3 regions of the Arthrobacter sp. Y3222053 genome follow, and region 2 is predicted to be linked to each of the others. Evidence: riboswitches for the same ligand, from Rfam matches in the RefSeq annotation. Region 2 holds a riboswitch; each other region holds the start of a gene.
What was found. A riboswitch is a leader RNA that binds a small molecule or an ion and turns the genes downstream of it on or off. The one in region 2 is predicted to bind S-adenosylmethionine.

Region 1 (9,262 bases), on a different contig from region 2:
TGGACAACTGATGCCCTGCCGGGCGCTTCCGAGCCGCTGCCGGTTTGGGCGCCCTCTGCCACGGCGCAGTGGCAGCGGAAACCCAAACCGGCAGCGATCCGGCACCGGGCAGCCCCAGTGGAAGCGCTAGATGGTGACGGAACCGTGGCCGGTTTCGAAGGTCACGGACATGATGCCAGGGGTGCCGGCGGGCGCGATCCAGGTGACATCGACGTTTTCCAGCGGTTCGCCCACCGGGCTGCCCAGCCACTCGGTAACCCGGGCAGCGGAACCGGCGATGGTCAGGGAGTTCAGCTTCACCTTGCCCGGCATGCCGGGAATGGCGTTGGAGGGGTGCAGGTCCTCGGTGCCGTCGTCCCAGCGGAGCATGTAGGGCACCTGGGGGTCGGCGATCAGCCCGTTGATGCCGATCTGCCGCCAGGTGAGCTCCCGCCCGTCAGGGAACTTGCGGTTGCCCGGAACGGACGCCCGGCCCAGCCGCTCCTCGAAGGGGGCGAGATCTTCGACCCCCACGCACCAGCCCATCCACCCGCCGCCGTTCTCGGAGCGGGCCCGCACGGCCTGGCCGAAAGGCGCCTTGTCCGAAGCGGGGTGGTTGAGGACCTCAACAACCTCCACGTACTGGTGGTTGGCGAGGGGGAGGATCATGTTCCGTGTGCCAAAGCGGGGATGGATTCCGCCCTTCACAAAGTCGGCGCCCAGCGCCTCGGCGATCCTCTCCGTGGTGGCCAGCAGGCCGTCGGATTCACAGGCATAAGAGACATGATCCAAACGCATGGCGTCATTGTGGCACGTTGTGTTCCATACCACGAATAAGGCTCGCCTTACCCGAATTTCGGACCAGGAGGGCCCGAAAATAGTACGCAGGCTTCCTAATGTCGATGGGTTGTGTAGTCTCCGCCCGGCACGGGCGGGAGCGGCCGGAAGAACGACGGCGGAGCCTCCTCCCGGTGCAGGGAGACCGGCGTGCCCTGCCGGTCACCGAAGGACACATGGTTGCACCGGCCCGGCAGCCCTGTTTTCATAGTGGGCAGGTCATGAGTGCCAGCACGAAGCCCCGGCTTGCTGGCCGGCAACCCTCCAACCGCGGTGGGGTGCCCCGGGTGAAGACCAGGCCCGGCGCCACAAGGCGTCCGGCAAGCGCGGGTCCCGTTCCCGTCGCCTCCTTCGGCGTACGCCGGCACGGGGCGTCAGCGGGCGGGCCCCCTGGAACCTAGGGAGTGACAGTGTCCAGCGACTGGTCCTTCGAAACACGTCAGATCCATGCCGGGCAGACGGCCGACGCCGCCACGGGGGCGCGTGCCCTGCCCATCTACCAGACCACCTCGTTCGTCTTCCCAAGCGCGGAGTCGGCTGCGAACCGGTTCGCGCTCGCGGAGCTGGAACCGATCTATACCCGCATCGGCAATCCCACCCAGGAAGCGGTCGAGAACCGGATCGCCTCGCTCGAGGGCGGCGTCGGCGCGCTGCTGCTCGCCTCCGGCCAGGCGGCCGAAACCTTCGCGATCCTCAACCTGGCGCAGGCCGGCGACCACATCGTGGCAAGCCCCAGCCTGTACGGCGGCACCTACAACCTCTTCAAGCACACGCTGAAGAAGTTCGGCATCGACACCACGTTCGTCGCCAACCCCGACGACCTGGAGCAGTGGCGGGCTGCCGTCCGTCCGAACACCAAGGCCTTCTTCGGCGAGGTGGTCTCCAATCCGCGCCAGGACGTGCTGGACCTGGAGGGCATCAGCGCGGTGGCCCACGAGGCCGGAGTGCCGCTGATCGTGGACAACACGCTCTCGACGCCGTACCTGATCCGCCCGATCGAATGGGGCGCCGACATCGTGGTGCACTCGGCCACCAAGTACCTCGGGGGCCACGGCACCGCGATCGCGGGCGCCATCGTGGACTCGGGCAACTTCGACTTCGCCGCCGATCCGGAGAAGTTCCCCGGATTCAACACCCCGGACGAAAGCTACAACGGGCTGGTGTACGCCCGGGACCTGGGGGTGGGCAGTCCGCTCGGCGCGAACCTCGCCTACATCCTCAAGGCCCGCGTCCAGCTGCTGCGCGACCTTGGCTCCGCCGTCTCGCCGTTCAACGCCTTCCTCATCTCGCAGGGCCTGGAGACCCTCAGCCTGCGCATGGAACGGCACGTGCAGAACGCCGCCGCCGTCTCCCGCTGGCTGGAAGGGCACGACGACGTCGAGTCGGTGGCCTATGCGGGCCTGGAATCCAGCCCCTGGTATGAGCGCGGCCTGAAGTACGGCCCGCGGGGCACCGGCGCCATCGTGTCCTTCGAAATCGCCGGGGGAGTGGAGGCCGGGAAGCGGTTCGTTGACGCCTTGGAGCTGCACTCGCATGTGGCCAACGTCGGGGACGTGCGCTCGCTGGTGATCCATCCCGCGTCGACCACGCACAGCCAGCTCGGCGCCGAGGCGCAGCTGGCAGCCGGGGTGAGCCCCGGGCTGGTGCGGCTCGCCGTCGGGCTGGAACACATCGACGACATCCTCGCGGACCTCGACGCCGGCTTCCGTGCCGCGAAGGCGGCCCGGTGACGGCCACGACCTCCTGGCCCCAGGCCCCGTCCCGGGACCTGCCCCCGGGCGACGGCGTGCTGCAGCAGGTTTCGATCGGCTCCCTGGATCTGGAAACCGGCGGGTACCTGCCCGACGTCGTCCTCGGGTACGAGACCTGGGGCACCCTCAATGCGGACGCCTCCAACGCCGTCCTGGTGCCGCACGCGCTCACCGGCAGCACGCACGTCGCACAGGGCGACAGCGACGAACCGGGCTGGTGGGACCCGCTGGTGGGTCCCGGCCGCACCGTGGACACCGACCGGTTCTTCGTGGTCTCGGTGAACATGGTGGGCGGCTGCTACGGCTCCACCGGCCCGGCCAGCGCGGCGCCGGACGGCCGGCCCTGGGGCTCACGGTTCCCGTTCGTCACGATCCGCGACGCAGTGCGGGCGGAGGCGCGGCTGGCGGACCTGCTCGGCATCGGACGCTGGCACGCGGTGCTCGGCGGATCCCTGGGCGGTGCCCGTGCCCTGGAGTGGGCGGTGACGGAACCTGAGCGGGTGGCCCGCTGCGCCGTCATCGCCGCCACCGCCGCCAGCACCGCTGAGCAGATCGCGTTCGCGCAGGCGCAGGTGCAGGCCATCCGCCTGGACCCGCTGTTCAACGACGGCGACTACTACGACGGCGCGCCGCCGACGGCGGGCCTGGGCCTGGCCCGGCGGATCGCGCACATCACCTACCGGTCCGAGGCCGAGCTGGAGTACCGGTTCGGGAGGGCGCCGCAGCCGGGGGAGGAGCCGCTGGGCGGGCCCCGGCCCGCCGACCGCGGGCGCTACCAGGTGGAGAGCTACCTTGACCACCAGGCCCGCAAGCTCGTGGACCGCTTTGACGCCAACAGCTACCTGGTGCTGACCGAGGCGCTGATGAGCCACGACGTCACCCGGGGGCGGGGCAGCCTGGCCGAGGCGGTGGCCGGGTGCACAGCGGAGTTCTTCATTGCCGCCGTTGATTCGGACCGGCTGTACTTTCCGGAGCAGTCGCAGCGCCTGGCCGAGGCCCTGCCGGGATCGCCGCCGGTGCACCTGATCAGCGCGCCGATCGGCCACGACGGGTTCCTCACCGATGTGCACCAGGTCGCCGGGACGCTGCGCGGAACCTTCTTCGCCTGAGGTCCGCGCTGACCGGGCCCCGGCTCAGCCGCCGAGGGGCCCTGCCGCCTCGCCGGAGCCGGGGGGCGTTCCTTCGCCGAAGATGGGTCCGGCGTCGGGTCGTTTGGCGGCAATGCCGTCGCCGGAGGAGCGGCCCCGGACCCGCCGTACCACCCACGGCATCAGATGCTCGCGCGCCCAGACCAGGTCTTCGGTGCGCGCCGTGCGCCAGTTCTTCGGCGGCAGGGGCTTGGTCTCCAGGGGCTCCAGATGGTGCGGAACGCCGAGGGACTCCAGTGCCATGGCGGCAATGGTGTGGTGGCCCAGCGGTGAGAAGTGCAGCCGGTCCGGGGCCCACATGCGGGGATCGGCGAGGGCCTGCAGAGCCCACATGTCAGCGATCACCGCGTCGTGGCGGGCTGCGACCGTGCGCAGGTTCTCGTTGTAGATGGCCACCCGGCCGCGAACGCTGCCCAGGACCGGAGTGTTGCCGATGTCCGGCCCGGTGAAGAGCAGCACCGTCGCGCCGGATCCGCGCAGGGCGGCCACGGTCTCGTCCATGCGCTCGGCGAGCCGATCGGGATCACCGCCGGGGCGGATGACGTCGTTGCCTCCGGCGCAGATGCTCACGAGGTCCGGTTTCAGGTCGAGCGCCGGCTGCAGCTGCTCGGCGACGATCTGGGCCAGCAGCCGCCCGCGGATGGCCAGGTTGGCATAGGCGAAGTCCGGATGGTCAGCCGCCAGTTCCTCCGCGACGCGGTCCGCCCAGCCGCGGTGGCCGCCGGGGCTCTCCGGACTGGGGTCCCCGATACCTTCGGTGAAGGAGTCACCCAGGGCGACATACCGGTGCCACGGATGGGCGACGGCGCCGCCGGCGGACGGCTCGGAGGCGGCGGGGGTCTCTTCTGCGGGCAGATCGGGATGTTCAGTCACGGGGCCCATCCTGCCAAGCCGGCAACGGTTCCGCTAATGCCGGTTTATTCTCCGCGCCCGTCTCCTGCCAGAATGCGATCATGACTGAACGTGCTCCCTGGAATCCCGTCGTGCTCTGGTCGAAGCCTGAAAGCGAGCGTGCCGGCACCCCGCTGCTGGTGCTGTTCCACGGCTACCTGGCCAACGAGGAGGACCTGATGGGCCTGGCGGATTACCTGCCGGGCGACTTCACGATTGCCTCCGTCCGCGCTCCGCAGGCGCTGGGACCGGGCTACACCTGGTTCCCGCTGATGCATGAGCCGGACTTTTCCCTGCAGCGGGTGGTCGACGCCGTGTCCGACGTCGACGGCTGGCTCCAGCAGGTGCGCGGGCAGCACCCGAGCGTGAGCCTGCTCGGCTTCTCCATGGGCATGGCGGTGGCCAGCACGCTGCTGCGGCACCGGCCCGCGGACTACGCCGCCGTCGTCGGGCTCTCCGGCTTCGTGCTGCCGGCCGGGGAAGACCCGTTCTTCCACGACGCCGAGCTCGCCTCCCGCGGGGTGCCGTTCTTCTGGGGGCGGGACCAGGCGGATCCCGTGATCGACCAGCCGCGCATCGAATTCACGAACGAGTGGCTGAACGGCCACACTGCGCTGACCAAGGTCCTCTACGCGAACATGGGCCACTCGATCAACATGCAGGAACTCGGGCACGTGCGGGAGTTCCTCACCCACACGGTGCTGCGCGGCGCCGGTACCAGGGAAGGCGCGGACTCCTAGGACACGCCGTCGGCGACGATCCGCACGGACTCGCCGTTGGCGCTGACGACGTCGCCCGGGTGCAGCTGCCGCCCGCGACGCTCCTCGATGACGCCGTTGACCTGAACCAGCCCGTTGTCGATGAACTCCTTCGCCTGGGTGCCGTCCTCGGCGAGGTTGGCGAGCTTGAGCAGCTGGCCCAGGCGGATCATGTCATCACGGATGGGCAGGTCGATCGGTTCAGGGGTAGGCATGGAACCATTCTGCCGCACCCGCCCGCCTGCCGGCGCGGACCGGTGCCGCCCTGTCTGCACGGACCGGCGCCGGTCACCTAGGCTGGGGCGGTGAAGACGAGGGTGCCCACGGGAATCTGGCTGGTGCTGGCGGTGCTGGCCGGCATGGCCATGCCGGCCCAGGCGCGCGCCAACGGGGCGCTCGCCGGCCGGATGGGGGACAGCGTCGGCGCGGCCCTGGCAAGCATCCTGGTGGGCCTGGCCTGCATCGTTGCGGTGTGCCTGGTGCTGCCGGCGGGCCGGGCCGGGGCGGCGCGGATCCTGCCCGCCCTGCGGGAGGGACGGTTTCCGCGCTGGTACGTGCTGGCCGGCACCGTCGGCGGCCTGTTCGTGCTTTCGCAGTCCCTGACCGTCGCCACCCTGGGCGTGGCGGTCTTCACCGTCGCCGCCGTGGCCGGGCAGACCCTCACCGGCCTGCTGGTGGACCGGCTCGGCATGGGACCGGGCGGGCGGCGCCGGATCACTGTCCTGCGCACCGCCGCCGCGCTGCTCACCCTTGCCGCCGTGGCCTGGGCGGTCAGCCCCGGGTTCGACGCCGCCGCCGGCTGGTCCCTGCTGCTGCCGGTGCTGCTGCCGCTCACAGCCGGGATGCTCATCAGCTTCCAGCAGGCCATGAACGGCACCTCCACCCTGCACTACGGCACGCCGCTCGCGGCCACCCTGGTCAACCTGGTGGCCGGCACCACCGTCCTGCTGCTGGCCTGGCTGGTCAAGGCGGCAGTGGCTGGGACGGCCGGCCCGCTGCCGGGGGAGTGGTACCTGTACATCGGCGGCCCGCTGGGCGTCATCTACGTGGGCATGGCCGCCGTGCTGGTGCGCCCGCTCGGTGTCCTGCTGACCGGCCTGGCGATGATCGCCGGGCAGCTGATCGGCTCCCTGCTGCTGGACCTCGTCCTGCCGGCACCGGGGTCCACCGTGGTTGCGGCGACCGTACTCGGGACCGCCTTGACCCTCGTGGCCATCGTCGTGGCCACGCTGCCCTGGAACACGCCCGGCCTGAAGCGGGCCGGCGCCGGCGCCGACGCCGGCACCGGACAGCGCCGGTAACCGGCTTTCGCGGCGCGGACCGTAAGCTGGTACCAATAGAGCTTTGCCCGCTGAACGCCTGGCGCTGCACCCGATCCGGTTGCGGTGCGACGGCGCGGCGGGCCCACGCGCGGACCGCACCCAGCGGCCTGCACAGACACGAAAGAACGGGTACCACTTCATGGCTTCGACCAAGTCCAAACTCGATTCCATCATTTCCTTGGCCAAGCGCCGCGGGTTTGTTTTCCAGTCGGGTGAGATTTACGGCGGGTCGCGGTCCGCGTGGGACTACGGTCCCCTCGGCGTGGAGCTGAAGGAAAACATCAAGAAGCAGTGGTGGCAGCACATGGTCCGCGGCCGCGAGGACGTCGTCGGCCTGGACTCCTCGGTGATCCTGCCCCGGCAGGTCTGGGAGGCCTCCGGCCACGTCGAGGTCTTCTCCGACCCGCTGGTGGAGTGCCTGAGCTGCCACAAGCGCTACCGCGCCGACCACCTCGAAGAGGCCTACGAGGAGAAGAAGGGCCATGCGCCCGAGAACGGCCTGGCCGACATCGCCTGCGCCAACTGCGGCACCAAGGGCCAGTGGACCGAGCCGCAGGAGTTCTCGGGCCTGCTCAAGACCTTCCTCGGCCCGGTGGCCAACGAGGAGGGCCTGCACTACCTGCGCCCCGAAACCGCGCAGGGCATCTTCGTGAACTTCAACAACGTGCTCACCACATCGCGCAAGAAGCCGCCGTTCGGCATCGGCCAGATCGGCAAGAGCTTCCGCAACGAGATCACGCCGGGCAACTTCATCTTCCGCACCCGCGAGTTCGAGCAGATGGAAATGGAGTTCTTCGTCGAGCCGGGGACCGATGAGGAATGGCACAAGTACTGGATCGAGAACCGGTTCAACTGGTACGTGGACCTGGGCATCAACCCGGATAACCTGCGCCTGTTCGAGCACCCGCTGGAGAAGCTGAGCCACTACTCCAAGGGCACCACCGACGTCGAGTACCGCTTCGGTTTCCAGGGCTCCGAGTGGGGCGAGCTGGAAGGCATCGCCAACCGCACCGACTTCGACCTGGGCACGCACTCCAAGCACTCCGGCACCGACCTGAGCTACTTCAACCAGGCCACCAACGAGCGGTTCACCCCGTACGTGATCGAGCCCGCCGCCGGCCTGACCCGCTCCTTCATGGCGTTCCTGGTGGACGCGTACACCGAGGACGAGGCGCCCAACGCCAAGGGCGGCGTCGACAAGCGCACCGTGCTGCGCCTGGATCCGCGCCTGGCCCCGGTCAAGGCCGCCGTGCTGCCGCTGTCCCGCAACGAGGACCTCTCGCCCAAGGCCAAGGAGCTGGCCGCCCGCCTGCGCCGCACCTGGAACATCGACTTCGACGACGCCGGGGCCATCGGCCGCCGCTACCGCCGCCAGGACGAGATCGGCACCCCGTTCTGCATCACCGTGGACTTCGACACGCTCGAGGACCAGGCCGTCACCGTCCGCGAACGCGACACCATGTCGCAGGAGCGGGTCAGCCTGGACAAGGTCGAGGGCTACCTGGCCGCACGGCTGATCGGCGCCTGATGTCCCTGCAGTACCGCGAATGGCGCGAAGACGACGACCTGGCGCTGCTGCAGCTCTGGGGCGACCCGGAGACGCCGCAGGCAGCCCAGTTCCGGGCCATGCTGCGGCCGTCCTCGAACGAGCCCTGGAGCCGCTGCATCGTGGCTGAGGACGACGGCGTGCCGGTGGCGGCCGGCGTCGTCTACGAAACCAGCCTGCATCCGGACCGGCTCTGGGCCTATGTGGAGGTCGCCCGGGACAACCGGCGTGCCGGCCTCGGCTCCACCCTGCTGGCGATGCTGCGCCGCGAGGCCGAGGGCGCGCCGTCGGGCGCCCGGAAGCTGCGGGCCAAAGTGGAGCCCGGCTCCGCCGCCGAGGCCTTCGCCCGCGCCGCCGGGCTGGCCGAGATCCAGCGCTCCCGCGTGGTGGTGCTGGAGGCAGGGCGAATCAAGCTGCCGGTCTTCCAGGACGACGCCGGCCCGCAGCTGGAGGAGGCCGCCACCGGATCGGTGGAGCTGACCCGCGCCGTGGCCGACTTCTACAACGCCGTCCACGGCTGGGACCGGGCGGAGATGAGCGTGGGCCGGGCGCAGCAGATGCTGCTCGGCGACGCCGCGGGCGCCTCCGGCGCGGTGGTCCTGCGGGACCGGCCGGGCCGGGAGGGCGGGAAGATCGCCGCGTTCGCCATCAGCTACACGCACGAGCGCACGGACGATCCGGCGGACGTGCTGGTCGGCTACGACACGACGCTGCCGCCGTCCGAGGCCGAGGCCGCACTGGAATCGCTGCTGGCCATGCTGGCCCACCAGTACCCGGTGCAGCTCGAGGTCGACGGGTCGATGACCGCCCTGGCCGGGCTGGTGGAGCGCCTCGAACAGTTCGGGGCCGCCCGCCAGGCCGGAGAAGCGACGCTGATCCTCAGCGACTAGGCAGTAACCCGGCCGACCGGCCGGCAGCAACGGAAACGGGTCCGTGCGCAGGCATGTGCACGGACCCCCTCCCTGAAGGGACCTGATGGGACACTCGCACGGCAACCACGCCCCGCCCACCGCCCAGGCCGCCGCGGCCC
Region 2 (9,262 bases):
CCCGCTTGATCATTGCTGCTCCTGTGCTCGCGGTTGGGGGTGCGTGGCTGGTGTGCTGCCGGCCGGCAGCCGCACCTGGGTGGCCGACCGGGGTCAGCGGCTCCGCCTGCGGCGGCCCGAACCCTTGCCGGACGCGGCCAGGGCCGAACGCACGCCGTAGGTGAACGCCGAGACCTTGATCAGCGGCTGCCCGACGGTGGCTGCCACCAGCGAGCTGAGGGCCGAAATGTTGGCCGAGGCGTCGGAGACGTTCGAGGAGATGCCGTCCACCTTCTGCAGCTGCGCGTTGGTGGTCGAGACCGTGGTGGTGACTTCGTCGATCAGCGGGGTGGTGCCGTCGCTGAGCGTGCGGATCGCTCCCCGCAGTTCGTCAAAGACCTTGCCCAGCTTCCAGACCGGTACGGCCAGCAGGGCGACCAGAACGGCGAAGACGCCGGCGGCGATCAGTCCGGCGATATCTCCACCTGACATGGCTCTCCTTTGGAGTTGAAGATTGTTGGCTTTCCGCTATGTACCTTACCTACTGCGCGCCGCCGGCACTTACTTTGTGCCGTGCGGGCCTGCTGCGGCAGGGCCCGGGGCCGGGTTAACCACACAGCCCGCGGCCCACAGAGGGCCGCGGGCTGTGCCGGGTTATGAAACCAGGATCCGCGATTAGCGCGCGTAGTATTCCACGACGAGCTGCTCTTCGCAGGTCACGGGGATCTCGGAGCGCTTCGGGCGGCGGACCAGGCGGGCCTGCAGCTTCTCCAGCTGCACGTCCAGGTAGCCCGGAACCTGCGGCAGGACATCGCGGTGCGCGCCGGCTGCGGCGACCTGGAACGGAGCCATGGTCTCGCTGCGCTGGTGCACGTGGATGAGCTGGCCTTCGGAGACGCGGAACGACGGGCGGTCCACGCGCTGGCCGTCAACCATGATGTGGCGGTGCACAACCAGCTGGCGGGCCTGGGCGATGGTGCGGGCGAAGCCGGCACGCAGGACCAGGGCGTCGAGGCGCATTTCCAGCAGTTCGACCAGGTTCTCACCGGTCAGGCCGGCGGTGCGGCGGGCTTCCTCGAAGAGGCGTCCCATCTGGGCCTCGCGGATGCCGTACTGGGCGCGCAGGCGCTGCTTCTCGCGCAGGCGGACGGCGTAGTCGCTGTCCTGCTTGCGGCGTGCACGGCCGTGCTCACCCGGGGGGTACGGGCGACGCTCGAAGTACTTGGCTGCCTTGGGAGTCAGGGCAATGCCGAGGGCACGCGAAGCGCGGGCCTGACGGCGGGCACGTGTGTTGTTAGCCACGTTAACCTTTCACTGTTTCGGCGGTTTGGCCGCAGGACGGGATCAGGTCCCGAAATCTGCGACTGCTGAGTGCATGCTGGCCTCCATTAGGGAGAGCTCCGGTCAACCGCTGCCGTCTGCTACAGTCCCGAGCCGAGGCGCACGAAGGCGTCCGGCACGGGCTTGCCAGTCAACCGTCAATGTTAGCACGGCCTGCACCGCCGGTAATCCGACCCGACGCCGGCCGCCGCCGGCGCCTCCCGGGCGTTGCGCGCTGCCCCTGCAGCAGTCCCGACGGAGGGCCCGGTGGCCGGTTCGGCAACAGATGTGGCCTAGGGGTTGGGCGGGGTCTTAGCCTTCGGCTGGGGCGGGGTTCCGGCCTTGGTCTTCGCCCGGGGCTTGGTTTTCGGCTGCGGCTTCTCTGCGTCAGGTGCGGCTGCCTGCGCCCGAGGCCCGGCGTCCGCGCCGCCGGCCGGCCGAACCTCGGGCACAGGCATTTCCGACACAGGCTTTTCCGGCACGGCCGTCGACGTCGCGGGCTTGGCGGCCGCCACCTCCGATACCGGAGCCGCGTCTCCGGCAGCAGCCGGCGCGTCCGCCGTCGGAGCAACCGCTTCCGGAGCAGCCGCAGCGGCCGCAGCAGCCGCAGCCGCCGCCAGTGCCGGGGCCGCCGCCGGTGCCGCCCGCAGGGGCATCGGCGTGCCCCGGATGATGCCGCGCAGCCGTTCCAGGCGCGGCCCGATCTCCCGCTCCACGCCGTTGCCGGTGGGCTCGTAGTAGTTGCGGCCCACCAGGTCGTCCGGCGGATACTGCTGCCGCGCCACCGAGTGCGGTGCGTCGTGCGAATAGACGTAGCCGCGGCCGTGGCCCAGCTGCTTCGCCCCCGGGTAGTGCGCGTCGCGCAGATGCGCAGGGATCCCCTGGCCCCGGCCGGCGCGGACATCGGCGATTGCGGCGTTGATTCCCGCGTAGGCGGCGTTGGACTTAGGTGCCGTCGCCAGGTGCACCACGGCCTCGGCCAGGATGATCCGGGCCTCCGGCATGCCGACCAGCTGCACGGCCTGCGCCGCGGCAACGGCGGTCTGCAGGGCGGTGGGATCAGCCATGCCGATGTCTTCGGCGGCGGAAATCATGATCCGCCGGGCGACGAAGCGCGGGTCCTCCCCCGCTTCCAGCATCCGTGCCAGATAGTGCAGCGAGGCGTCGACGTCGGAGCCGCGGACGGATTTGATGAAGGCGCTGGCGACGTCATAATGCTGGTCTCCCGCCCGGTCGTAGCGCAGCGCCGCCACGTCGAGCGCTTTTTCGGCGTGCGGCAGCAGGATCACCGGCACCCCGCCGTCGTCGGACCCGCGTTCCGAGAAGGCGACGCCGGCGGCCGCCTCCAAAGCGGTGAGGCCCCGCCGGGCATCGCCGGCGGCAAGCCGGACCAGGTGTTCGAGGGCCTCGTCGCTCAACGTGACCCGGCCGGCGAGTCCGCGTTCGTCCGCCACCGCCCGGTTGAGCAGCCCGGCGATGTCCTGTTCCGTCAGCGGCCGGAGCGTCAGCAGCAGGGACCGGGACAGCAGCGGGGAGACCACGGAGAACGACGGATTCTCCGTGGTGGCAGCGATCAGGACCACCCAGCGGTTTTCCACGCCGGGCAGCAGGGCGTCCTGCTGGGCCTTGTTGAAACGGTGGATCTCGTCGAGGAACAGCACGGTGGTAATGCCGTGCAGGTCCCGGTTGGTGAGGGCTTCCTCCATGACCCGGCGGACGTCCTTCACGCCGGCGGTAATGGCGGACAGCTCCACGAATTTGCGCCCGGCGCCGCGCGCCACGACATGGGCAAGGGTGGTCTTGCCGGTGCCCGGCGGGCCCCAGAGCATGACCGAGGTGGGGCCGGCGGGGTTCCGGTCATCGGCGGACTCAGCCAGGGTCCGCAGCGGCGAGCCGGGTCCGAGCAGATGCTGCTGCCCGACCACCTCGTCCAGGCTGCGGGGCCGCATCCGGACCGCCAGCGGACTGCGCGGGCGCCGCGCCGCACTTCCCGCAGGCGCCTCGTCGGCGTCGTCCCGGTCCTCATCGAAGGCGCTGCTGAACAAATCGCTCACCGTTCCAGCCTACTGGTGCCCGCGGACAGTCCGCGGCGCCGGCCGCGCAGCACCCCCGGAAGTGCTGAGGCAGGGTCCGGCCGGCGGGGTCTGGCAGACTCGACAGAGTCACCGCACCGCCAGCGATCCACCCAGCACCGGCCCCGACCCCTCCCAGCACACCGCAAGGACCTGATCATGACCGTAACCCGTCGGACGAGCGTGCCCGGCCCCCGGCTGGCCGGCTGGCTCGACCGTTTCGCCGCCGCCCAGGGGCCGTTGACGGTCACGGCCACCGATGAGGGACTGGAGGCGGCAGCGGCGAACGGTGCCCGGGCCGTGCTGGCTGCGCCCTGGCCTGAGGACGGACGTCCCGGACGCGGTGCGGACGACGTCGGGCGCCTCGCTGCGCTGGCCGGCCAGTCGCGCACCGTCGGGCTGGTGCTGGTGCGCCGCGGCGGCTGGGCCGTGGGCGTGGCCAGGGAGGGACGGCTGCTGCGTTCCAAGACGGGCAGCCGGTATGTGCAGGGCCGGACCGCCGCAGGCGGCGGCTCCCAGCAGCGCTACGCCCGACGGCGCGCCAACCAGGCCGATGCACTGGTGGAGGCGGCGGCATCAGCGGCCGCGGTGCTCTTTGCCGCAGCATCGGCCGGGGACGCCGCGCCCCAGTATCTGGCCGCCGGCGGTGACCGGCTGCTGATCAGCCAGCTGCGGGAGGCCAGGGCCCTGCAGCCATGGAGCCGGCTGCCGCTGCTGCGCCCGGTCGATGTGCAGGACCCGAACCTCGCGTCGCTGCGCAGAGCTGCATCCGACGCGTGTTCCGTAGCCGTCACCATCCATCTGCCGGACTGACGCTCAGCGCACTCCGGCCCAGAGCTCCTCGACAATCCCGGCAGCCGGCAGCGGGCGGGCCTCACGGAAGCCCCGCCCGGCCCACAGGCTCATCAGGTCGGCGTCTCCCCGCTCGGCGGCTTCCGCCCGCAGCGGCCGGGTGATCTGGTTGACCAGCGGGTAGGCGGCCGGCGCGTCACGGTGCCGGCGCATGAAGTCATTGGTCAGGCCGCGTGCCCACCGGCCGGAGAAGGCCCGGGTCAGCGACGTATCGGCGAACCGCTCCCCCGCCAGGGCCTGGCGGTGCAGCGGGTGCGTTCCGGCTTCAGGCGCCAGCAGCAGGGCCGTGCCCACCTGGACGGCGTCCGCCCCGGCCGTCAGCAGCTCCGCCACCTGCCCCGGCCCGCTGATCCCGCCCGCGGCGATCAGCTGCACTGTTTCGCGCGGTCCGGGCAGGACGTCCCCGAGGACGGTGCGCACACCCTCGAGCAGGTCCGGAAGCGCATCGGTGCCCGGCTCGGCGGCGGTGCGCAGCGTGCCGCGGTGGCCGCCGGCGTCGGGGCCCTGGACGCAGAGGATCCGCGCCCCGGATCCGACGGCGGCTTCCGCCTCCTCGGGGTCGGTGACGGTGATGACGACGGCGGTTCCCGCCTCGTGCAGCTGCCCCACCACCTCGGCGGTGGGCGCCCCGAAGGTGAAGGACACCACCGGTACCGACATCTCCAGGACCAGGCCCAGCTTCGCCTCCCAGCCGTCGTCGTCGGCGGCGTCAGGCAGCGGCAGCGGCTGCCGCGTGGGCGGCAGGGCACCCGTGGCCTGCTCATCAAGCAGCTGGCCGCGGTACTGTGCGGCCGCCTCGTACGCGTCCGGGCCGGTGCCGGAGGTGGACGCCGTCTCCTGCGTGTTGGCCGCGTCCGGGACGAAAAGGTTCACTCCGAACGGGCGCCGCGTCAGGTCCTGCAGGCGTGCGATCCGGCCTTCCAGCACATCGGCGGCCAGGTAGCCTCCGGCCAGGAAACCCAGGCCGCCGGCGTCGGACACGGCGGCTGCGAGTTCGGGCGTGGACGGGCCGCCGGCCATGGGGGCGGCGATGATCCGCCGCGGCAGGTCATAGAGGCTGAACACAGCGGGCTCCTCGGGTCATCGGTCGGTCAGAGGCGGACGGAGCCGTCGACGCAGGTGACGGACTCGCCGCCGACCCAGATGCCGCCGTCGCGCTGGAAGACCCGCACCCGGCCCTTCCGCCCGACGGCGGTGCCCTGGCTCACCACGTAGCGGTCGGGCGCCAGGCCCGCGCCGATCAGCCACACGGCCAGGCCGGCGTTGAGGCTGCCCGTGACGGGGTCTTCGGCGATGCCGAGGGCCGGCACGAAGGCGCGGACCTCGAAATCGGCCTCCGAGGTGTCCTCGTAGGGGCCGATCACGCCCACCCGCAGGCTGCCGAGGGCGGCGTTGTCGGGCTTGAGCGAGAGGACCGTCTCGGCGTCGGCCAGCAGCAGGCCGAGCCAGCCGGGTCCGTTGTCCACCCAGGCATGGTCGCGGACCTGGTCGATGCGCAGGCCCAGGGCCGTCACCGCCTGGGTGAGGGTGGCGTCGTCGAGCGGGCCGCTGCGCCGCAGCTGCGGAGCTTCAAAGGCGGCCAGCCCGGCGTTGGCGTGCAGGGTGACGATGCCGATTTCGCACTCCTGGAGCACCGTGCCGGGAGTGCGGGGCCGGTTGCCCGCCTCCAGCCAGGCGTGGCAGCTGCCCAGCGTGGGATGCCCGGCGAACGGGATCTCCCCGTTCGGCGTGAAGATCCGGACGCGGTAGTCGGCGCCGGCGATGGTCGGCGGCATCAGGAACGTGGTCTCCGAGAGATTGGTCCAGCGGGCGAACTGCTGCATGGCCTGGTCGGAGATGTCCTGGCCCTCCAGCACCACGGCCACGGGGTTGCCCAGATACGGGCTGCTGCCGAACACGTCCACCTGCTTGAACCAGCGCTCTCTCATGCCCACACCCTACTACCGGGCTGCCGGGCGGCTGCGCCGACGACGCGCGCCCTGCGTTCAGGCGGCGTTACAAACTGTTGCGGCCCGGGCCCGCCGTCGGCCGGGCCGTTTGCCCCTCGACCGTGCCGGCCCTAGATTGGGAGCCAGAATCAAGAGTTCCAGCCAGAGGCCCTGGCCGGCTGGACGGCAACCCTCTCGCCGTAGCGGGGTGCTCCAGGTGACGATTCGGCCGCTCCGGTGGATTTCCCGCTGCGGCAAGTACAGCGTCCCTTCGCATGCAGCAGCGCGGAGGGCGCCTCAGGCAGAGGACGTCCCATGACACTTGTTACCGATCTCCAGCCGACCGCCCTGCGCCGTGCCTTCGGGCGCTTCCCCTCCGGCATCGCCGCTCTCTGCGCAGAGGTCGACGGCGGCCCGCAGGGCATCGTCGCGTCGTCCTTCACCGTCGGGGTCTCCCTCGATCCGCCGCTGGTGATGTTCGCCGTGCAGAACTCCTCCCGCACCTGGCCGGTCCTGAAGCGGGCCGGCAGGATCGGCGTCTCGGTCCTCGGCACCGGGCACGACGGCGTCTGCCGCCAGATCGCCTCCCGCGACGGGGACCGTTTCGCCGGCCTCAGCCTGCACCAGGCGGAAACCGGCGCACTGTTCCTCGACGAGGCTGCGCTCTGGCTTGAATGCTCGGTGGAGAACGAGGTCCCGGCCGGAGACCACGCCGTGGTGCTGCTGCGGGTACACGGCTACTCCACGCACGAGGAACGGCACGAACCGCTGGTCTTCCACGGGTCCGCGTTCCGGAACCTGAGCGTGCCGGCGTTCGCCTGACCCCGCCTGCGGGCCGGGCCGCCTCGGGGCGGGAGCGCACGAAGCCCGGCTGCCAACACGGCAGCCGGGCTTCGTCGCAGACCGGACCTGGCTACAGGCCCGGCTTCGTTACCGGCCGGACGGGGAAGCGGGAGCGTCGGCAGGCTTGTCCTGCTTCTTCTCCGGCTTGAAGTCGACGCCGGCTTCCTTGCGCTGCTGCGCGCTGATCGGAGCCGGAGCGTTGGTCAGCGGGTCGTAGCCGCCGCCGGACTTCGGGAACGCGATGACGTCGCGGATGGACTCGGCGCCGGCCAGCAGGGCCACCACCCGGTCCCAGCCGAAGGCGATGCCGCCGTGCGGCGGGGCGCCGTACTTGAAGCCCTCCAGGAGGAACCCGAACTGCTCCTGCGCGGTTTCCTCGGAGATGCCCATCACCTTGAACACGCGCTCCTGCACGTCACGGCGGTGGATACGGATGGACCCGCCGCCGATTTCGTTGCCGTTGCAGACGATGTCGTAGGCGTAGGCCAGCGCGGAACCGGGGTCGGTGTCGAACGTGTCGAGGAACTCGGGCTTCGGCGAGGTGAACGCGTGGTGCACGGCCGTCCACTCCCCCGCTCCTGCGGCGACGTCACCGGCTGCCACGGCCGCTGCCGCGGGCTCGAACATGGGCGCGTCGACAACCCACACGAAGGCCCAGTCGCCGGGATTGATGAGTCCGGTGCGGTGGCCGATCTCCACGCGGGCGGCTCCGAGCAGCGCCCGGGCCGAGGACTGGTCACCGGCGGCGAAGAAGATGCAGTCGCCGGGCTGGGCGCCGACGGTGCCGGCCAGGTTCTCGCGCTCGAAGTCGGTGAGGTTCTTGGCCACCGGGCCGGTCAGGCTGCCGTCCTCCTGGACCAGCACGTAGGCCAGGCCCTTGGCGCCGCGCTGCTTCGCCCATTCCTGCCAGGCGTCGAGGGTGCGGCGGGCCTGCGAGGCACCGCCGGGCATCACGACGGCGCCGACGTACGGGGCCTGGAAGACGCGGAAGGTGGTGTCCTTGAAGAACTCGGTGAGTTCGGTCAGTTCCAGACCGAACCGCAGGTCGGGCTTGTCGGAGCCGTACTTCGCCATGGCCTCGGCGTAGGTCATGCGGCGGATCGGGGTTTCGATCTCGACGCCGATCAGCTTCCACAGCGACTTCACGATCTGCTCGCCCAGGGCGATGATGTCGTTTTCCTCGACGAAGCTGGCCTCGATGTCCAGCTGGGTGAATTCCGGCTGCCGGTCGGCGCGGAAGTCCTCGTCGCGGTAGCAGCGGGCGATCTGGTAGTACTTCTCGAACCCGCCGACCTGCAGCAGCTGCTTGAACAGCTGCGGGGACTGCGGCAGGGCGTACCAGGAGCCCGGGGCCAGGCGGGCCGGAACGACGAAGTCGCGGGCGCCTTCAGGCGTCGAGCGGGTCAGGGTGGGGGTTTCGATCTCGACGAAGCCCTCATCGTGCAGCAGCTCGCGGGCCACCCGGTTCGCTTCGGAGCGCAGGCGCAGCGCGGCGGCCGGGGCCGGGCGGCGCAGGTCGAGGTAGCGGTGCTTCAGGCGGGCTTCCTCGCCGACCTCCACATGCTCGTCGATCTGGAAGGGCAGCGGATCGGAGGTGTTGAGGATGACCACCTCGTCGGCGATGACCTCCACCTCGCCGGTGGCCAGCGCCGGGTTCTCGTTGCCCTCGGGCCGCTTTTCCACCTTGCCGGTGATCTGCAGGACGTATTCGTTGCGCAGCCCGTGGAAGACCTCCTCCTCCCGCACCACCACCTGCGCCACGCCGGAGGCATCACGCAGGTCGAGGAAGGCGACGCCGCCGTGGTCCCTGCGCCGGGCCACCCAGCCTGCAAGGGTGACGGTCTGACCAATATGCTCGGCCCTCAGGGTGCCAAGCGCATGTGTGCGCAGCAAAGCAGTCCTCTCAAAGATTGCTTGCGGAAAACACGGTTCCCGCTCAAGGTGAATAGAGATCTCCACAAGAGTTTACCGGTGTTCGCTCCGTTTCCCCGCCGCCGCCTGCGGCCCGGCAGGAGGTCCATGCCCAGCAGCAAGCCCGTGCGTCCCCTCGGCGGCTTCGATGCCACCATGGCCGGGCTGGGATCCATGATCGGGACCGGGCTGTTCGTCGTGTTCCCGCCGGCCGTCGCCGCCTCGGGCGGCCTGCTGCTGGCGCCCTGCCTCATCGCGGCCCTGGTGGCCTACTGCTGTGCGGTGTCCACCTACCAGCTCGCCGGCGCGGTCGATGACCGGCTGCCCGGCACGGACCGCGGCTGGCTGCGCGACGGC
Region 3 (9,262 bases), on a different contig from region 2:
CGATGGCGGCCTGGTCTGCGACGTCGCCGGTCTCCACGAAGCTCGGGCCGACCTTCTCCAGGACGGTGCGCTGCGCCTCGCCCGGGGCGGGGTCGACGTCGAGGTTGCTGCGTTCGAGGATCACGGTGCGGGCCACCTCCAGGTCCAGGCCGGCGACGTCGGCCAGGATCTGCGCGGTTTCCTCCGGGTTCTCGGCAGCCCAGGCGCGGGCCTTCTCGTACGCGTTCACCACGGCCTGCGCGACCTCGGGCTGTTCTTCGAGGAAGGACTCGGTGGCGTTCAGGAACCCGTAGGTGTTGAAGTCCAGGTTGCGGTAGAACAGTTCGGCGCCGGCGTGCTCGGCGCCGGCCATGATCGGGTCCAGCCCGGCCCAGGCGTCCACGGAGCCGTTCTCCAGGGCGGTGCGCCCGTCCGCGTGCTGCAGGTTCTGCACGGTGACGTCGGAGGTTTCCAGCCCGGCCTCCTCCAGCGCCTGGACGAGGAAGAAGTACGGGTCGGTGCCCTTGGTCGCGGCCACGGATTTGCCGGCCAGGTCCGCCACCGAGGTGATCCCGGAGTCGGGGGCCACCAGCAGGGCTGCCCATTCCGGCTGGGAGTAGATGCTGATGGTCCTAATCGGGGAGCCGTTGGAGCGGGCCAGCAGGGCGGCCGAGCCGGCGGTGGAGCCGACGTCGATCGCCCCGGCGCGCAGCGCCTCGTTGGCTTTGTTGGAGCCGGCGGACTGCACCCAGTTCACCTCGACGCCGTCCTCGGCCAGGGTCTCCTCCAGCCAGCCCTGGTCCTTGATGACCAGGGACAGCGGGTTGTAGGTGGCGAAGTCGATGTTCAGGGTGCCGCCGTCGCCGGTGCCCGCGGCGGCGGGATCGGCGGCGTCCTCGCCGGCCACGCAGCCGGTCAGGGCCAGGGAGACGGCGGCGGCCGCGGCGGCCAGCAGGGTGATCGGGCGGCGGAGGGAACGGCTGTTCATGGGAGTCCTTTGCTGGGAACGTGCTGAAGCTGGGGTCGGGACACGAAGGTCCCGGAGCCGGCGTCGGGAGGACGACGGCGGGACGGAAGGAAGGGGAAGCGGAGGGATCCGGTGGCGTCGGGGGCCTAGCGGCGTTCGACGCCGAGGCTTTCGAGCAGCTCGACACGCATTCGGGCCAGCTCGGCCGAGGCGCGGTCCCGCGGGCGCTCGCCGGGTACGTCGATGACCCGGGTGATGGTGGCGCCGGGTGCCCCGCCGTCGCGGCCCAGGACGATGATCCGGTCCGCGAGCTGCAGTGCCTCGTCGACGTCGTGGGTTACGAGCAGCACGGTGGCGGGGGTCGCCCGGTGGATGTCGAGCAGGAGGTCCTGCATCTTCAGCCGGGTCAGCGCGTCCAGGGCGCCGAACGGCTCGTCGAGGAGCAGGACGCCGGGGGTGCGGGCGAGTGCACGGGCCAGGGAGGCGCGCTGGGCCATGCCGCCGGAGACCGCCGTCGGGCGGTGCTTGGCGAACCGGCCGAGCTCCACCAGCTCCAGCAGTTCGGCCACCTTGGCCTTGCCGGCGCTGGCGCTGATGCCGCGGGGCAGGCCCATGGCGATGTTCGCCTGCAGGGTCTGCCACGGCAGCAGCCGCGGTTCCTGGAAGGCGACGGCGCAGCGTTCGTCGATGCCGGAGACCGGGGTGCCGTCGATCAGGACGGAGCCGCGGGTGGGGTGGTCCAGGCCTGCGGCGGCGCGCAGCAGGGTGGACTTGCCGCAGCCGGAGGCGCCGAGGATGGCGAGCACCTCACCGGCGCGGACCTCGAAGTCGACGTCGCGGAGCACGGTGTGCGCCTGGGGCCCGGAGCCGAAGGTCCGTTCCAGGGCGCTGAAGGTGACGGGAAGGGCGGAGCCGCGCCGGGTCTCGGCGGCGGCAGGGGACTGGGATGCCAGCACAGGTGTCATAGATTTCTCCATCGATCCTGGCAGTAGCACCCTACGGAGATCGCCCTGGACCCGCAGTGCGGGCCTCCTGCGGCGGTCTCCTCGTTATCACCGCGCCTCAAGGAGGAAGCACGGCGACCAGGGTTGCTGCGGCGTCACGGAGCCAGGTCTCTCAGCCGCTCGGGATGGTCAAGAGACCACTAAACGCCCCCGCCCCGGGATCCGGCAAGTCCGGTCGTAACATTTCCTGCACCTGCCCGGCCCGGTGCCGGCCGTCGTTCCGGCGCAGAGGAGTGCTGCCCGGCGTCGGGCATTACGGCCTGTGACCCGGAACGTTTGCCAGCCGGGCCGGGATCGGCCCACGATGGGACGCGTACCCATCCGGAGCGGCCGAGAGACCTGGCTCGTCGACGCCGCAGCAACCCCCTGTTCCGCAGGGACGGTGCTACTGCCAGGACCGATGGAGGAATCTCATGCCTGCTTCCGCGCGCCGCCAGATCCGTTTCAACGCCTTCGACATGAACTGCGTGGGCCACCAGTCGCCCGGCCTGTGGCGGCATCCGCAGGACCGCTCGGCCAGCTACACGGACCTGGGCTACTGGACGGACCTGGCGCAGACCCTGGAGAAGGGCCTGTTCGACGGCCTGTTCATCGCCGACGTGCTGGGCACCTACGACGTGTACGGCGCCTCCAACGACGCGACCCTGCGCCAGGGCACGCAGGTGCCGGTCAACGATCCGCTGCTGACCGTCTCGGCCATGGCGCATGTAACCGAGCACCTGGGCTTCGGCGTCACCGCCGGCACCGCCTACGAGCACCCGTACCCCTTCGCCCGGCGCCTGGCCACCCTGGACCACCTGACCCGCGGCCGGGTGGGCTGGAACGTCGTCACCGGCTACCTGCCCTCCGCGGCGCGGAACATGGGCCAGACGGACCAGCTCGAACACGACGAGCGCTACAACCACGCCGACGAATACCTCGAGGTGGTCTACAAGCTGCTCGAAGGCTCCTGGGAGGACGACGCCGTCGTCCGCGATCCGGAAACCGGCGTGTTCACCGACCCGGCGAAGGTGCATCCGATCCGCCATGAGGGCAAGTACTTCACGGTGCCGGGCATCGCGATCACCGAACCCTCGCCGCAGCGCACCCCGGTGATCTACCAGGCCGGAGCCTCGCCGCGCGGCGTCGCGTTCGCCGCCGAGAACGCCGAGGCGGTGTTCGTCGGCGCGCACAGCAAAGCGAAGCTCAAGGCCACCGTGCAGCGGATCCGCGACGCGGTGGAGGCCGCCGGCCGGAACCGGTACGACGTGAAGATCTACACGCTGCTGACCGTGATCACCGACGCCACCGCGGAGGCCGCCGCCGCCAAGCACGAGGAGTACCAGCGTTACGCCAGCACCGAGGGCGCGCTCGCGCTGCTGTCGGGGTGGATGGGCATCGACCTGTCACAATTCGACCTGGACGCCCCCATCGGTGACGTGCAGTCCAACGCCATCCAGTCCGCCGTCGCGAACTTCCAAACCGGCGACGACGGCGCGGAACCGTGGACGGTGCGCGACATCGCCGCCGCGGCCGGCATCGGCGGACTGGGCCCGCGCCTGGTGGGCTCCGGCGCCGAGGTGGCCGAGGAGCTGATCCGCTGGGTGGAGGACACCGACGTGGACGGGTTCAACCTGGCCTACGCCATCACTCCGGGCACGTTCGAGGACATCGTCGAATTCGTGGTGCCGGAGCTGCAGAAGCGCGGCGCGTACCGGACGGCGTATGAGCCGGGCACGCTCCGGCACAAGCTCTTCGGCGCGGGGGACAAGCTGCCGGCGACCCACCGCGGCGCGCGGTTCCGGCTCGCGGAGGTTTCCCGCTGATCAGAGCGTCGAGGCCACGAAAACCTGGGACGGCCCGGTGAAGGTGGCCGTCGCGGGTTCTCCGACGTAGAGGACCTTCGCTTCGGGCTCCAGGTCCGCGGCGGCCCCGTGGACGGTGACTCCGGCGGGCGCCGTCGCCGCCAGCAGGACGCTGAACGGTCCTACCCGCACCTGCTTGGGATCCTCGGCCACGACCACCCTCCGCAGGTCCAGGCCGCCGCTCCAGAGAGGGATGCGCTGTTCGCCGTCGCCGACGTCGGGCACGGGCAGGGGGGAAGGGTTCGGCTGTCCGCCGCCGGTCAGCTGCTGGAGTTCACAGAGGTCCACGTACTCCTTGGTCAGGCCGGCCTTCAGCGCATTCTCCGAGGTGCCCATCACCAGCACGGCCTGGCCGGAGAGATACGTGTGCAGGCATCCCGGAGGAATCACGGCTGCGTGGCCGGGATCGAGCTGGATCAGCTGCATGCAGACGGCCAGCAGGATGCCGCGGTCCCGGGGGAAGAGCTGCTGCAGCCGGCGCACCACGGCCGCCGCCTCCGCGGCAGGTCCGTCAAGACCCTGGGCCCGCTCCACGGCGTCGGCGGTTTCCCGCAGGGCGGCAGCCAGTTCGCCCGGCGACATGCGGAGCACGGAGTGGACGGCCGTCTCATGGCGGAAGCGGAGGTAGGAATGCAGCCAGGGCAGCTCCAAGCCGTCGGCGATGGCCTGGAGCTCCTCCATGGTCCGTTCCCCGGCAAGCACCTGCAGGGGCGTGAGGGCCACGGCGACCTCACACTTCGGCTCGCGGTCCTTGTAGTTGCGGTTTCCGGCGCCCAGCGGCACGCCGCGGGCCTGTTCCCGCACAAAGCCCGCGAGAGCCTGCTCCCAATGCGGGTGCAACATGATCGGCAGCGGAACCTCGGCATCCAGGACCCAGAGGCGGAAGGGAAACGGCGAGCCGGACCCGGTCACCGGATGCGGCAACGCAGCGGCCTGCTCCGGAGTGAACCGGGCCAGCGTTTGCCGGTACGTTTCCGGGTTCCAGTCGATGAGCAGGCTGCGGGGAGAAGGGGAAGAAGGTCGGGGAGCGGGCGCTCCGGACCTTGAGAGTGCGGAATCAGTACGCACGGGGGTCACTTACATCACCAGGATGGGACAGGCACGATGCTATTGGAGCCGGTTGTGTCCGACACAAACACAACCAGTCCTCCCAGTTTATGCCTTCGGCGGCATGATTTTCGTGCCTGTCCCGGCCCGCTCCGAGTGCCGTCCGCTACACCCCCGCGCGCCGTTTCACCGCTGCCTCCACCGCCGCAACCAGCGCGTACAACAGGATCGAGGCGAGCGTCACCGCCACCACCGCCGCCCACACGTAGTCGTAGCGCGCGCGGGACACCGCCGACACGATGCCGTATCCGATGCCCTGCCCGGTCGCCAGCCACTCGGCCAGCAGCGCCCCGGTCAGCGCCCCGGGAATGGACACGCGCAGTGCCGTGAAGAACGCCGGTGCCGACGACGGCAGGGCGACCCTGCGGAACGCGTCCCACCGGCTGCCGCCGTAGACCTGGATGACCTCCAGCATCACCGGGGACGCGGAACGGAGCCCGACGACGATGGTCACCAGGGCGGGGAAGAACACCACGATGCCGCCCATCGCCGCCACTGTGACCTGTCCGCGGCCGAAGATCAGGATGATCATGGGCGCCAGCGCGACCAGCGGCACCGAGCGCAGCAGCATGGCCAGCGGCATCAGCGCCTGCTCCACCCCGCGGAACAGGGTAAACAGCGTCGCGGCCAGCAGGGCGGCGGCCATACCGGCCGCAAACCCCATGCCCGCGTCCAGCAGGGTGTGCCCCAGTTCGGCCAGCACCAGCGCCTGGTTCGCGCCGGCGTCGGCGTCCAGGAGCAGGTAGCTGAACACATCCGCCGGGCCTTTGCCGATGTAGGCGGAGACGTCGAAGATGCGCAGCAGCGCGATCCACAGGATGCCCACCACCGCCAGCGACGCAGCCAGGCCGAGCACCAGCCGCCCCGTGGCGCGCAGAGCCCCGGTCACAGGGCACCTGCCTTGGTGCCGACGGCCCACGGTGCAGCCCACCGGGACAGCAGCCCGAGCAGCCCGTAGGCGGCACCGGCGAGGGCGGTGCAGGCCAGGGCCACGCCCCAGACCCGGGCGGTTTCCAGGGTCTGCTGCGCGTTCACCATGGCCGGACCCAGGCCGCGGTCAACGCCGCCCACGTATTCGCCGAGGATCGCGCCGAGCAGTGCGGCCGGAGCGGCGATCTTCAGCGCCGCCAGCACCGCCGGCAGTGCGGCGATGATCCGCACCTTGACCAGCTGGTGGATGCGCCGGCCGCCGAAGACCGTCACCACGTCGAGGCAGGCGCGGTCGGCGGCCTTCAGCCCGGCCAGCGCGCTGACCATGGTGGTGAAGAAGACGGAGAGGGCGGCCAGGGCGACGGCGGTGCCGGAGGCCTCGCCGGTGCGCGGCGGTCCCAGCACGATGAAGATCACCGGCCCGACGGCGACCACCGGCAGGCAGTAGCTGACCACGGCCAGCTGGGTGGCCAGGCGCTCAAGCTGCGGCACCAGCAGCACCAGGAACGCCAGGCCCAGGGCGAGCGCATTGCCCCACAGGTACCCGGCGCCGGCCTCGGCCAGCGTCACTGACGCGTTGCGCTGGTAGAAGCCCCACCCGTCGGCCGCCAGCTGGCGCAGCACGGCCCACGGCGTCGGAATGGCGCCCGGGCCGCCGTCGGGCGGTGCGCCGACGCCGCGCAGGAACGTGGCCGCCCCGATCCACCAGAGGGCCAGCACTCCGACGGCGCCCGCGGCGCCGACGGTCCAAGGGGGAAGCTGCCGGCGGTTCACGGCGCCTCCGCGGCACCGGCGCCGCCGAACAGCAGCTCGGACGCGTAATCGTGCAGGGCATGGAACTCGGGGGTGCGCATCATCTCCGGCGTCCGCGGCCGGGGCAGGTCCACGGTGATGACCTCCTTGATCCGGCCCGGCCGCGGGCTCATGACCGCCACCGTGTCGGAGAGGAAGATCGCCTCGGAGATGCCGTGGGTGACCATCAGGGTGGTCGCCGGTTTCTCGGTCCAGATGCGCAGCAGTTCCAGGTTCAGGCGCTGCCGGGTCATGTCGTCCAGGGCGCCGAAAGGCTCGTCCAGCAGCAGCACGGAGGGTTTGAGGATCAGCGCCCGGGCAATCGAGACGCGCTGGCGCATGCCGCCGGACAGCTGCGCCGGGCGGGCCTTTTCGAAGCCGGTCAGGCCGACCAGGCCGATCAGCTCCCGGATGTACGCGTCGTCGGCGGGCATCCCGGCGACCTCCAGCGGCAGCCGGATGTTCGCGTACACGCTGCGCCAGGGCAGCAGGGCGGAGTCCTGGAAGGCGATGCCGAGCTCGTGGCCGCGGCGCAGCTCCTCCGGGGTCTTGCCGTCCACGAGGACGTCGCCGGCGGAGGGCGTCTCGAGCCCGGCCAGGATCCGCAGGATGGTGGACTTGCCGCAGCCCGACGGCCCGAGCAGCGACAGGAACGAACCGCGGGCGGTGCCCAGGTTGGCGTCGTCGAGGGCGGTGACCGTGCGCCGGCCGGTGCCGAAAGTCTTGCTCAGGCCGCGCAGGCTGATGCCGGTGCCGGTGCCGGTGCCGGTGCCGGTGCCGGTGCCGGACGACGGGAGCGGGGCGGCGCCGCCGGCCGCCCCGGAAGCGGGGGCCGACGGCGGCGCAGGCGGTGCGGTCCTGAGGGGCGTGCGCTGTGGCATTACTTCAACTCCGGGTTTTCTTCGAGGACCTCGGCCAGCAGGCTCATGTCGAAGACCTGCTCCGCGGTGAGGTCGAAGCCGGCCAGCTTGAGGATGTCGATGTTCTGCTGCATGAGCTCCTCCGAGACGGTGAACAGGCCGTTGGCCTCGGTCTCCTCGGTGACCACCAGCCTGGTGTTCTGCTCCTCGGCCTGCCGGATCTCCTTGGCCATGTCCAGGTTCAGGTCCGCACCGTATTCCTCCACCGCGAGCCGGGCGGATTCCTCGGCGTCGTCGACGGCGTCCTGCCAGCCGCGCAGGCTGGCTTCCAGGAACGCCTTGAGCTCCTCGCGCCGGGTCTCGATCGCCTCGTCGGTGGTCACGAAGCTTTCGGCGATGAACGGCAGCCCGTGATCGGCGAAAGGCAGCAGGGTGGGCGGCTGCCCGGCCAGCTCCAGGGTCAGCGCCTCATTGGTGAGGTAACCGAAGAAGCCGTCCACCTCGCCGTTGACCAGCGGCTGCGGGTCGTACTGCACCGGCACCTTCTCCACCGAGGCGGCGTCGATGCCGTTGATCTCCAGCAGCGCGTCGAAGAGGGTCTCGTTGACCCCGGCCTGCACGCCGATCTTCTTGCCGACCAGGTCCTCAGGGGCTGCGATGGCGGCATCGAGGGAGATGATCGCGAACGGGTTCTTCTGATAGGTGGTGCCGATGATCTTCAGCGGCGCGTCCTCCTCCACGATCACCGGCGCGACGCCGACCGGGCTGGAGGTGCCCACCAGGGCTCCGCCGGAAAGGACCATGGCCTCGGTGGAGGTGCCGCTCGGGCCGCCGGCAATGAGGTTGATCCCGGAGAAACCGGCTTCCTCGTAGTACCCGTTGGCATCGGCGAAGTACAGGCCGGCGAACTCGGCGTTCTTGATCCAGGACAGGTTTACGTCCACGGTGCCGTAGTCCGCGTCCTCCGTTCCGGCGTCGGCGTCGGACCCGCCGCAGGCGGTGACCAGCAGCAGGCTGGAGGCGGCGGCCACGCCCAGGAGGACGCGGGCGGCTTTCATACGCGACGGGCGCGGGGTCAGGGTCATGGGTACCAGGGCTTTCGGTGGAAGGAACAGGGCAGCCCGAGCCTAGGAACGGCATGTTTCGGCTGCCGCGACGGGGCGTTACGTGCCGGTAAAGCCGGTGTTAACGCTGGGTGCACGGCACGGCCCGCAGGTGTTTCCGGCCGCGCCGAAGGCGGCGGGAAGGCGCGGGGCGGGGCACAATGGCTTGGTGAGCACGCCGTTCAGCGACACCCGCCTCGTCCGCCGCATCCAGGTCGCGCGCGACGCCGCCTGGGACCGGTCCGCGTGGCCGGCGTCGGTGCCCGCCGTCGCCCAGGTGCTGGACTCCGGGTTGGAGCTGGGCCCGGGGGTCACCTTCCTCGTGGGGGAGAACGGCAGCGGCAAGTCCACCCTGATGGAGGCCGCCGCGGCCGCCTACGGGCTGGGTCCCGAGGGCGGCACGGTGCATTCGGCGCACTCGACGTTCCGCTCGGAATCCGCGCTCGCGGACCTGCTGACCCTGGTGCAGCGTCCCGGCGTGCCCCGCTGGGGGTTCTTCCTGCGCGCTGAGACCATGCACGGCTACTACACCTTCCAGAACGAGCTCGGCGGCCCCGACTTCCACGCCATGAGCCACGGCGAATCCTTCCTGGCCGTGATCGAGTCCTACATGGGCCGCACCGGCTTCTACTGCCTCGACGAACCGGAGGCGGCGCTGTCCTTCAACTCCACGCTG

Region 1: linked by a shared signal. The riboswitch ahead of AC5RUW_RS08780 (bifunctional o-acetylhomoserine/o-acetylserine sulfhydrylase) and the one ahead of AC5RUW_RS05370 (flavin reductase family protein) in region 2 are both predicted to bind S-adenosylmethionine.
Region 3: linked by a shared signal. The riboswitch ahead of AC5RUW_RS04010 (ABC transporter ATP-binding protein) and the one ahead of AC5RUW_RS05370 (flavin reductase family protein) in region 2 are both predicted to bind S-adenosylmethionine.

What each region holds. Positions count from the first base shown of each region.
Region 1 is NZ_JBNHIA010000003.1:139,301-148,562, reverse strand. It holds gene AC5RUW_RS08785 (VOC family protein) at 127-777, opposite strand; SAM riboswitch class IV at 1,034-1,149, shown strand; gene AC5RUW_RS08780 (bifunctional o-acetylhomoserine/o-acetylserine sulfhydrylase) at 1,227-2,546, shown strand; gene metX (homoserine O-acetyltransferase MetX) at 2,543-3,676, shown strand; gene AC5RUW_RS08770 (SGNH/GDSL hydrolase family protein) at 3,701-4,597, opposite strand; gene AC5RUW_RS08765 (alpha/beta hydrolase) at 4,669-5,346, shown strand; gene AC5RUW_RS08760 (RNA-binding S4 domain-containing protein) at 5,343-5,579, opposite strand; gene AC5RUW_RS08755 (DMT family transporter) at 5,670-6,665, shown strand; gene AC5RUW_RS08750 (glycine--tRNA ligase) at 6,826-8,214, shown strand; gene AC5RUW_RS08745 (GNAT family N-acetyltransferase) at 8,214-9,122, shown strand; gene AC5RUW_RS08740 (YibE/F family protein) at 9,208-9,262, shown strand, end outside.
Region 2 is NZ_JBNHIA010000002.1:235,693-244,954, reverse strand. It holds gene AC5RUW_RS05405 (hypothetical protein) at 1-13, opposite strand, end outside; gene AC5RUW_RS05400 (DUF948 domain-containing protein) at 94-471, opposite strand; gene rpsD (30S ribosomal protein S4) at 655-1,281, opposite strand; partial or broken gene AC5RUW_RS05390 (replication-associated recombination protein A) at 1,962-3,353, opposite strand; gene AC5RUW_RS05385 (acVLRF1 family peptidyl-tRNA hydrolase) at 3,531-4,184, shown strand; gene AC5RUW_RS05380 (nitronate monooxygenase) at 4,188-5,288, opposite strand; gene AC5RUW_RS05375 (PhzF family phenazine biosynthesis protein) at 5,315-6,151, opposite strand; SAM riboswitch class IV at 6,299-6,418, shown strand; gene AC5RUW_RS05370 (flavin reductase family protein) at 6,467-6,973, shown strand; gene aspS (aspartate--tRNA ligase) at 7,082-8,887, opposite strand; gene AC5RUW_RS05360 (APC family permease) at 9,014-9,262, shown strand, end outside.
Region 3 is NZ_JBNHIA010000001.1:831,326-840,587, forward strand. It holds gene AC5RUW_RS04005 (aliphatic sulfonate ABC transporter substrate-binding protein) at 1-967, opposite strand, end outside; gene AC5RUW_RS04010 (ABC transporter ATP-binding protein) at 1,093-1,911, opposite strand; SAM riboswitch class I at 1,917-2,082, opposite strand; SAM riboswitch class I at 2,265-2,357, shown strand; gene AC5RUW_RS04015 (LLM class flavin-dependent oxidoreductase) at 2,364-3,755, shown strand; gene AC5RUW_RS04020 (type I phosphomannose isomerase catalytic subunit) at 3,756-4,862, opposite strand; gene AC5RUW_RS04025 (ABC transporter permease) at 5,008-5,790, opposite strand; gene AC5RUW_RS04030 (ABC transporter permease) at 5,787-6,605, opposite strand; gene AC5RUW_RS04035 (ABC transporter ATP-binding protein) at 6,602-7,504, opposite strand; gene AC5RUW_RS04040 (ABC transporter substrate-binding protein) at 7,504-8,568, opposite strand; gene AC5RUW_RS04045 (AAA family ATPase) at 8,756-9,262, shown strand, end outside.